Regions from separate parts of the Clostridium thermarum genome, predicted to be linked through region 2. Evidence: riboswitches for the same ligand, from Rfam matches in the RefSeq annotation. Region 2 holds a riboswitch; the other holds the start of a gene.

Region 1 (4,694 bases), 1.7 Mb from region 2:
GATAAATAATTACTTAGGATTTCCTAATATCACCGGCCAAGAGTTGAAGGAGAACTTCCAAAGGCATATGGAGGCCATGGATATTGAAATAACTACTGAAAGAATTAATTCCATCTATGCCATGGGAGACTACTTTGTACTGATGGCTAATGAAAAAATGTATGAAGCTAAGGCTGTAATACTGGCTACAGGAATGGAGTACACAAAGCCATTGAAAGGTGAAGCAGAATTTCTCGGTAGAGGAGTTGGTTACTGTGCTACTTGTGATGCTCCTCTATACAAGGGTAAGGTGGTAACGGTAATAGGCTATAATAAGGAAGCTGAAGAAGAGGCCAATTATGTCAGTGAGTTAGCACAAAAACTCTACTATATACCCGTGTATAACGGAGATTATAAATTAAGCGATAAAATTGAAGTGATAAAGGATAAGCCTGTAGAAGTAAAGGGTGAAAATATAGTTACAGTATTGGAATTGGCCAACGGCACATTGAAGACAGATGGGGTGTTTATTTTAAAAGACAGCATATCACCGGGGCAGTTGGTTCCTGGTCTTGAAATGGAAGAGGGACATATTAAGGTGGACAGAAATATGAAGACTAACTTAAAGGGATGCTTTGCTGCAGGTGATTGTATAGGTAAGCCCTATCAATATATAAAAGCAGCAGGAGAAGGGCTCATAGCAGCACTCAGTGCTGTTTCGTATGTTGATTCCATGAGATAGTTAATTAGATGAAATATAGTAATAAGTAAGCGACCATGAGAAATCTTATGGTCGCTTACTTATATTTTAAGGATACCTACGCAAGCTAAAACATAATAAATGCATGGGTATCCTTTTATAAATCCCTTTTATTATTTATTAAGAAATAAAAAATTTGAATTTATATCAGTTAATATTACTTTACTACGAAGAAAATATGGTTTCCAATAGGCTTTACATTACTCTTTTTGACATTTATCATCCACTTAGAAGTAGCAATTCGGGGATTATAAAAGAAAACAGCTGCACCGGTAGGGTCTTTCCCCTTAAGTGCTTCGTATACAGCATCAAAGCATTCCTCTGTGGGAGTTACTGATAATTTCCCGTTTTTAACACAGGAAAAAGCCCCCTTTTGTTTTATTACATCTTCTACAGTATTCGGAAACTCAGGATGAAGCAGTCTGTTTAGTATTACAGAAGCCACAGCAACTTTTCCTTGATATGGTTCTGCATTGCTTTCTGCGAAAACTACTTGAGCCATGAGATAAATGTCATCATCGCTTATTAGTATTTTTTTGTTCTTATAGTTAAATACTTGAGTGGCATCATCCTTGCTGGCCTTAAGGACAGAATCTACATTTGTGCGACACACAACTGCCTCGGTATTTGTATGCCCCCAAAATTCTAATAGCAAAACAAAACTAAAGCCTATTATTAATTTTTTATTCATTTAATACCTCCTTTTGCCTGCGAAGTTAGCTGACGGGTTCGGAAAAGGTGTAACCTACACCGAACTGGTGATTCACCCCAAAATTTGGTTCCTCCGCATTTTAAAGCATAATAATCCTCTAAAATTTAGGCTAATGATATGATGCCCCAATGAGGGAAAAATATTCATATTAAATAAAAATTGCGTCACAACGCAATTTTCTAAATGAGTAATTACTCATTACTCATCACTCATTACTAATTAAAAAAGTGGTTCGCATTTTATTTCTATTACGAACAAAAAGAATCCGGCAGCTACCGGATTCTTTTTCCTTACTTTATGTTTGTGCTTTTAAAGTCAGTAAATTGTTTAAGGAAGTTGTCGTACTTGTCCTGGATACCTAAGAATCTATTGTTTGCATCATAATAGATTTCTGTTAATCTATCATCAGCGAGAGGTTCTTCCGGTTGAAGTTCAGCCTCACCCTTCTCTAGATTTACCGCTGCTATAAAGCTTTGGATGTAGGCATCATAATCCTTAGTTAGCTTCACAAAGCTGTCTCTCAAGGACTTGCAGTTATCCGGAGGTGTAGTGCTTAAGATAGCATTTTGCAGCTGGCTGTTTTTTGAAAGATAGTCTGTTGCAAAGGCAATAACCTCATCATAGGTTGATGAATTATCTCGAGCCTTTCTCAATTCAATAGAGAAGTCTGTTTTCAATGGGATAAACTTATCTACTGATTCGTTTAGCTTATCAATAAAGTCATACATTTGCTTTGTCTTCATATCTGCCTTTTGTTGAGTATCTATCAATTGCTCGGTGTAAAGTTTAAAGGCAGCCAGGAAATCCTGAGCTTCTTTTAATAAAGAAGGGGAAACTCCAGATAAAGAAACTTTTGTATAGTAGCTTTCACAATCATCACGGTACTTTTCAAAGTCCATGAAAGAATCCTTTAAGTCTTTACTGCTTGGATTTCGTAAGATACTGAAGGCTTGCATATACGTCAATTTATTTAATTTTATTCCTTCAAGCAAATCCACATGCATCAATTTAAATTGATCACCTGGGACTTCTGCCTCAACTGACTCTTTTATGGTATCTAACTCTTTTAGTATGTTATCAGAAAGCTGGGTAACAGCCTCAGAGTCAATAACATTATCCTTCAACATCTGGCTTGTACTGCTGTTTAGGCTATTTATTTTTGATATAGCTTGACTCATATTTTTCTCATAGCTATTAAGTGACTTGTCTATTGAAATGTAATATGAAGCAAAAAATGTTCCTCCCAGGATTAAAGCAACTAAAATGGTTATAATAACAGATACTAACGTTTTATTAACTTTTTTCTTTTTAGTTTTCAAGTATGTTCACCGCCCTTTAATTATACATACGTATAGTACAGATATATTTTATCATATAATGATAAATTACTCATAGAAATTTTATTTATATAATATTTTATGATTAAACTTGAGGGGACATTCTTGCTAAAGTTCTAAAAAATAAACTATTAAATTACATTTTATGTACATTAAAGTTGAAGAATGGTGTATAATTGTAAATGAGATTATAATGCTTGGGGTGACAGAGTTTTGAGATTTTTTGATATGTTGGTCTATACCATAAAGGGCATGGGTGTTTGGGATGTATTGGATATACTTGTGATATCATACATATTCTATAAGGGGTATACACTAATAAAAGAGACAAGAGCTGAACAACTAATAAAGGGTATATTATTAATCGTTATATTAATCCCTATAAGTGATTTACTGAACCTTACCATGTTTAATTTAATTTTAAATAAGACAATAACCATCGGAGTATTGTCCATAGTAATTATTTTTCAGCCGGAAATTAGAAGGGCTTTGGAGCATCTTGGGCGAACTGCATTTACTGAAAAACATATACTTTTGGAAGACGATGAAGTTATGGACAAGGTAATTACAGACCTAGTAATTGCAGTAGATAATCTATCTAAATCGAAAACCGGTGCTTTAATTGCCATTGAACAGAAAACTGGGCTAAACGATGTTATTGCCTCAGGAACAAAGATAGACGCCCTTGTTTCTGCTGCACTTCTAGAAAATATATTTGTTGTTAATACGCCTTTACATGATGGGGCAACAATTATTAGAAATGATAGAATATTGGCTTCCGGTTGTGTATTACCGCTGACAGCCAACACTGATATAAATAAGAAATTAGGAACCAGACATAGGGCTGCCATGGGGCTTACGGAAATCTCAGATGCCCTTGTGGTAATAGTTTCAGAAGAAACCGGCACAATATCGTTGTCGGTAAACGGAAAACTTACAAGAAATTACGATAAGGATAGATTAAAGGATATTCTTATCAGAATTATGAAAAGAAGACAGAGCAATAGAAACATAACTATAGGAGAGAAGGTGAAGCAGTGGATAAGAAAAAGGATAACCAAATCATCATAAGGATCATATGTGTCATTGCTTCATTTGCCTTTTGGCTATATATAGCTAACTCAGAAAATCCTGAAAGAGATGGAAGAATAATTGTACCTGTAGAACTGGAGAATATTGATGTGTTAGGCAAGTCAAAGCTTGCTTTGCTGAGCGGTCAGAAGTTTGAGGTAACTTTAAGGGTAAAGGGGCCCATGCTGGAAGTAAATGCTTTGACAGCAAGTAAGTTTTTACTTAAGGCTGACTTATCAAAATCTATTCTTACCAAGGGGATTAACAGGGTACCAGTATATGTGGAACGGTTACCCTCAGATATAGTGATTATGGACCAGGAAAGTCTCAAGGTGGATGTCATCTTGGATAATTTAATAGAGAAAAGTGTACCGGTTAAGGTAGATATACCTGTAACCACAAAACCGGGCTTTATTAGTTCTACGCCGGTACTATATCCAAGTGTAGTATATGTAAGTGGCGCAGAGCAGTATGTAAATAATGTTTCTTATGTACAAGCAAAAACCGTTCTTGAGGATATTGAGAAAGATGAGGAGCTAAACCTGCCGCTGCAGCCTATGGATGAAGCCGGAAGAGTAGTGAAGAACGTTACAATAAGTCCGCAGATTGTTAATGTGGTCATACCGGTAAAAAGGACGAAAACAGTAAAGATTAATGTGGAAACCATAGGAAACATAGCAACGGGAATGATTTTGGAAGGTATAGAAGCTGTTCCTGCTACAATAGATATTGCTGGTGAGGATGAAGTATTAGAAAGTATAACTGAAGTTAATACCGAACCAATTGATCTAGCCCTAATTACTGAGGATAAGACAATTGAGGTGAAGTTAATTCT
Region 2 (4,694 bases):
CCGGAGAACTTTAAAAAGGCAATTAATGAGAAAACTAAGGCACTTTACCTTGAAACCATAGGAAATCCGGGAATAAATCTTGTGGATATAGAAAAGGTTGCTGATATAGCCCATGAAAATGGTATCCCACTAATTGTGGACAATACCTTTGGTACCCCTTATCTTATTAGGCCAATTGAGTTTGGGGCAGATATAGTGGTACATTCCGCAACAAAGTTTATTGGCGGACATGGAACTTCCATTGGCGGAGTGATTGTTGACGGAGGTAAGTTTGATTGGGCTGCCAGCGGCAAGTTTCCAGGCTTTACAGAGCCTGACCCAAGTTATCATGGAATTAAGTACTATGAAGCGCTGGGACCCTTGGCTTTCATCATAAAGGCAAGAGTACAGTTGCTGAGAGATACCGGAGCAGCCTTAAGTCCCTTCAACAGTTTCCTATTCCTTCAGGGCTTAGAAACGCTGTCGCTGAGAATTGAAAAACATGTTTCCAATACCAGAAAAATTGTGGAATTTCTAGATAATCATCCACTGGTATCATGGGTAAACTACCCGGAACTTGAGGGCAATAAATATTATGACTTGGCAAAGAAATATCTGCCTAAGGGACCAGGTTCCATCTTCACTTTTGGCATAAAAGGGGGCTTAGAAGCCGGAAGAAAGTTTATAAACAGCCTTGAGCTTTTCTCACTGCTGGCCAATGTGGCAGACGCAAAATCCCTGGTAATACACCCTGCAAGTACAACCCATGCCCAGCTTTCAGAAGAGCAGCAATTAGCCGCTGGAGTCACTCCTGACATGATAAGACTTTCCATTGGTATTGAGGATGTAGAGGACCTTATTGCAGATTTAGATGAGGCATTAAGAAAGGCTGCAGACGTATAAAAAGTATAAGATATTATAAACCTATGGGAGAAATACCTCCCATAGGTTTGTTCTTTACTATATTATTAAATTTTCTACATAATATAACATGTCTTGACAAAGCCATTGAATGCAATTATAATTAAGCTTAATAAGTAAATGATTCTAATAATTATCATTTATGTGACACACGAATTTTATAGTTCTATATGGAGTTAATAATATAGAGAAATGGGGTTGACATCATTGAGGGTGGAATACATAAATCCCTTTATTGAAGCAAGCTTAGATGTAGTAAACCAGACAACTGGACTAAAGCCAACAATTGGCAGGGTATTCACAAGAAGTACTCCACACATCGGAAATCTTGTTATTATTATGATAGGTATAACTGGTGAAATAAGTGGTAGTGTTGTACTCTCTCTGTCCAAGCAATTAGCATGTAGGATTGCCTCAGCTATGATGTTTGGGATGCCTGTGCCGGAGCTGGATGAAATGGCCAAAAGTGCAATAGCTGAGTTGGCTAATATGGTTATGGGGCACACTGCCAATATATTTTATAAAGCAAATATGTCTATAGATATTACTCCCCCAACTGTGTTAACCTGTGAAAACATGGAGCTGACTCCTGCCAAAGCTGTAACAGTTTGTGTACCGTTAAACTTTGATGACGGAGAATCCTTACACATAGATATAAGTTACAAAGAGAATTAGATCTTTTTATTTATGAAGTAAAATTCCATTAGAATTCACCTGTGTTTAAAGCACAGGTGGATTCTGTTTATTTACCGGCAGCAACTTTTATTGCAGTTTGGTGCTGAGGATCCTTATCACCATCCATGTGCCTTGTGCTGTTTAAGAAGTGAATATCAAAGTGTCCGTCCATGTCATTGCCTTTTATCACATCTAAGTTTTCACCGCTGCCATAGCCATTTGAACGGTTATTTACATATTCGTAGGCAGGTTCTGAATCTACTCCTGCGTGGGGCATGGCGCTCATAGAGGCAGCAAGTTTTCTTCCATCAACTGTTACTATAACGGGACGTCTCTCCCAAGAAAACCCGCCCCAGATGCTTTTTATTATGGCGGTATCTTCCTTTGTTAAAGCTTCAGTGTCTGCATGGTTTGTCCCCATTGTCCTCTGAACCTTAAAGCTTTTACCGGTGTAAACGTCAGTAACTACTGCCGTAGTGCCTCTGGAAAAGACATATCTGGCAGAATCCCACCAATCCAGCAGCTCCACCTTACTTTCTTTTTCAGCTATTGCTTTTGCTTCAGTCTCTGCCTTTGCTTTAGCTTCAGCCTTTGCTTTAGTCTCTGCTTCAGCAGCTTGGGCCATTTTTTTTGCCTCCTCTAGTTTTTTTGGAGATGGTGTTCCTCCTCTAGATAATGGCACGTTGCTTGTAGTATCTGCAGTTGACTTTTGTGTGTCTGATACTGCAACACTTATTTCATCATTTGTATTACTTTCATTGGTCTGCTGTGTTTGCGCTGTTGTTTCGGCAGGCGGGGCTTGTACGGAATATGTAGAAATATTGTCTGAGATTACAGTATTTCCTGACTGGTCTTGGTAAACTCCAGCTTTTGCTGTATTCTCAAATTTAACAATTGAAAAAATAGACAAAGATACTCCTAGTATTATAGAAGCTAATATAATATTACGTTTGTTCATGTTTACTCCTCTCATAAGCCTACGAAGTTAGTTGACGGGTTCGGAAAGAGAGTTCCCTACCAAGATGGATTCACCCCAATTTTATTGATCCTCCGCTGCCTTAGCATTCGGCTTGAAACCATATATATTTTGCTTGCACTTATTTAGATAAAAAAGGGGGACAAACTCAAGCACAAGGGGATTCTAACAAACAAATATGAAGAAAATATGAAGATGCCTTTGGTAATTTTATGTGACAATGGAAGGTGATAGTTTAAAAAAAGTGCGAAATGTACTGCTGATAATTTTTTTGCCAATATTCTTGTAGCTGCACTAAAAATTATTCTGGGAGCTGTAATTGAGAGTACGAGTATGATGGCAGATGGATTTCATTCCTTATCAGACGGGTCCTCAAATATTGTTGGCCTTATCGGAATTTGGTTTGCATCAAAGCCGGTGGATAAAGACTATCCCTACGGCCACAGTAAATTTGAAACCTTGGCAGGACTTTTTATAGGGGTAATGTTGTCAGCAGTTGGAATAAATATTATCAATGGTGGGGTTCAGAGATTTATTAATCCTGTAGAGCTAAGTATTAATCTTGAGAGTATTATTACTTTAATTATAACCCTGGTTATCAATATTTTTGTCAGTAGCTATGAGTATAAGAAGGGAAGGGAGTATCATAGTCAGATACTTGTCTCAGATTCACTTCATACCCGAGCAGATATATTTGTATCTGTAGGGGTACTTGCTACTGTTATAGGTATAAGGCTTGGGGCCCCAGCTATTATTGATCCTATTGCCTCTCTTATAGTGGCAGGTTTTATTTTTTATGCTGCTGTTGAGATTTTTAGAGAAACCAGCGGAGTCATAGTTGATAAAGCTCCGGTGGATTCGGAGAGGGTAAAAGATGTGGTCACTGAGCTTCTGGAAGTGAAGGATGTCCATTATATTGGAGCCATATTATTACAGGGCTGAGCCTGAATAAATGTAAAGAGTCCGGGGCAGTATTAAAGCTGATCCAGACTCTTTATTTTTAAGTTATTCATTTAACACGAATTATAATTCTATTGTGAAGGTGGTAAGTTCATTTTCAATACTCTTCACTGAAATCTTCCCGCCGTGCTGCTGAACGATGGTCTTGGCAATGGCTAAGCCCAAGCCATAGCCTCCGCTGTTTCTGGCACGGGACTTATCTATGCGGTAAAAGCGATCAAAAATCTTGGGCAAATGTTCTTCCGGTATACCTTTACCGGTATTGGAAACTGTCAAGATAACGTTGTTATGATTTTTCTTTAATACCATAGTTACCTTTCCTTTAGGATTGGTGTATTTTAAGGCATTATCCAATAATATCATCACTACCTGTTTAAACTGTTCGCTGTTACCTTTAATAGTTATATTGGGCTCTATGTCATAATCTAAATATATATTATTTTCAAAAATCATTGCTTCCATGGTGAGCAGCACACTTTCCACAGCTTCACTCAAATTGAATTCTGAGAAAATCATTTTTGTTTCTGAATAATCCACCTGGGTTAAATATAGTAAGTCATTGGTTAACCGAGCCATCCTCTCCACTTCTGATTTAATGTAATAAAGCCATCTAGACTGATCGCTGATAGTATCGTCACTATTAGCCAACAGCACATCTACATTTGTATTTATTACAGATAAGGGAGTTTTAAGCTCATGAGAAGCATCACCAATAAACTGTTTCTGCTTGTCAAAAGCTTCCTTTATAGGCTCAATGGATCGGTTTGCAAAGAAGCGGCTGATAAAGTAAATGACTATGAGCATCACTGCTGCCACTGCTGCAAAGGTATATATCAGTCTGGTCAAAATTCCTTGACTATCCGAGATATCCAAAAAAGTTATTTTGTATCCGTCAAAGTAGGTAGTTTTCATATAGGCCCAATGGGTACCATCCAATTTTAAACGGCCTTTCTCAGTATTCTTTGACAAAGCTATATTTTTTGCGGTTTCATAGAAAATATCTTCTAATTCAAAAATAGAAGAGGTTGCAAGCTTATTACCTTTGCTATCGGTATAAACTACAAATGAAACGGAGCGTTTTGGGGGTGTCTGGTCAAAATCTGATAAATTCATACCAGGGCGATCCATAAAACCATCAGTGGGCTTACGATTGAATTCAGATAGCTTCCTTAGCTCCATGTCA

The links. Region 2 has a riboswitch for cyclic di-AMP ahead of FHY60_RS18275 (hypothetical protein). Riboswitches for the same ligand answer to the same signal wherever they lie in the genome.
Region 1: linked by a shared signal. The riboswitch ahead of FHY60_RS15145 (cell wall hydrolase) and the one ahead of FHY60_RS18275 (hypothetical protein) in region 2 are both predicted to bind cyclic di-AMP.

Annotation. Positions count from the first base shown of each region.
Region 1 covers NZ_CP040924.1:3,310,989-3,315,682, reverse strand. The annotation lists gene FHY60_RS15150 (NAD(P)/FAD-dependent oxidoreductase) at 1-721, shown strand, start outside; gene FHY60_RS15145 (cell wall hydrolase) at 897-1,430, opposite strand; cyclic di-AMP (ydaO/yuaA leader) riboswitch at 1,430-1,572, opposite strand; gene FHY60_RS15140 (hypothetical protein) at 1,742-2,770, opposite strand; gene cdaA (diadenylate cyclase CdaA) at 3,002-3,859, shown strand; gene FHY60_RS15130 (CdaR family protein) at 3,826-4,694, shown strand, end outside.
Region 2 covers NZ_CP040924.1:1,563,758-1,568,451, forward strand. The annotation lists gene FHY60_RS07020 (homocysteine synthase) at 1-882, shown strand, start outside; gene FHY60_RS07025 (chemotaxis protein CheX) at 1,114-1,575, shown strand; gene FHY60_RS18275 (hypothetical protein) at 1,643-2,533, opposite strand; cyclic di-AMP (ydaO/yuaA leader) riboswitch at 2,535-2,656, opposite strand; gene FHY60_RS07035 (cation diffusion facilitator family transporter) at 2,870-3,493, shown strand; gene FHY60_RS07040 (sensor histidine kinase) at 3,575-4,694, opposite strand, start outside.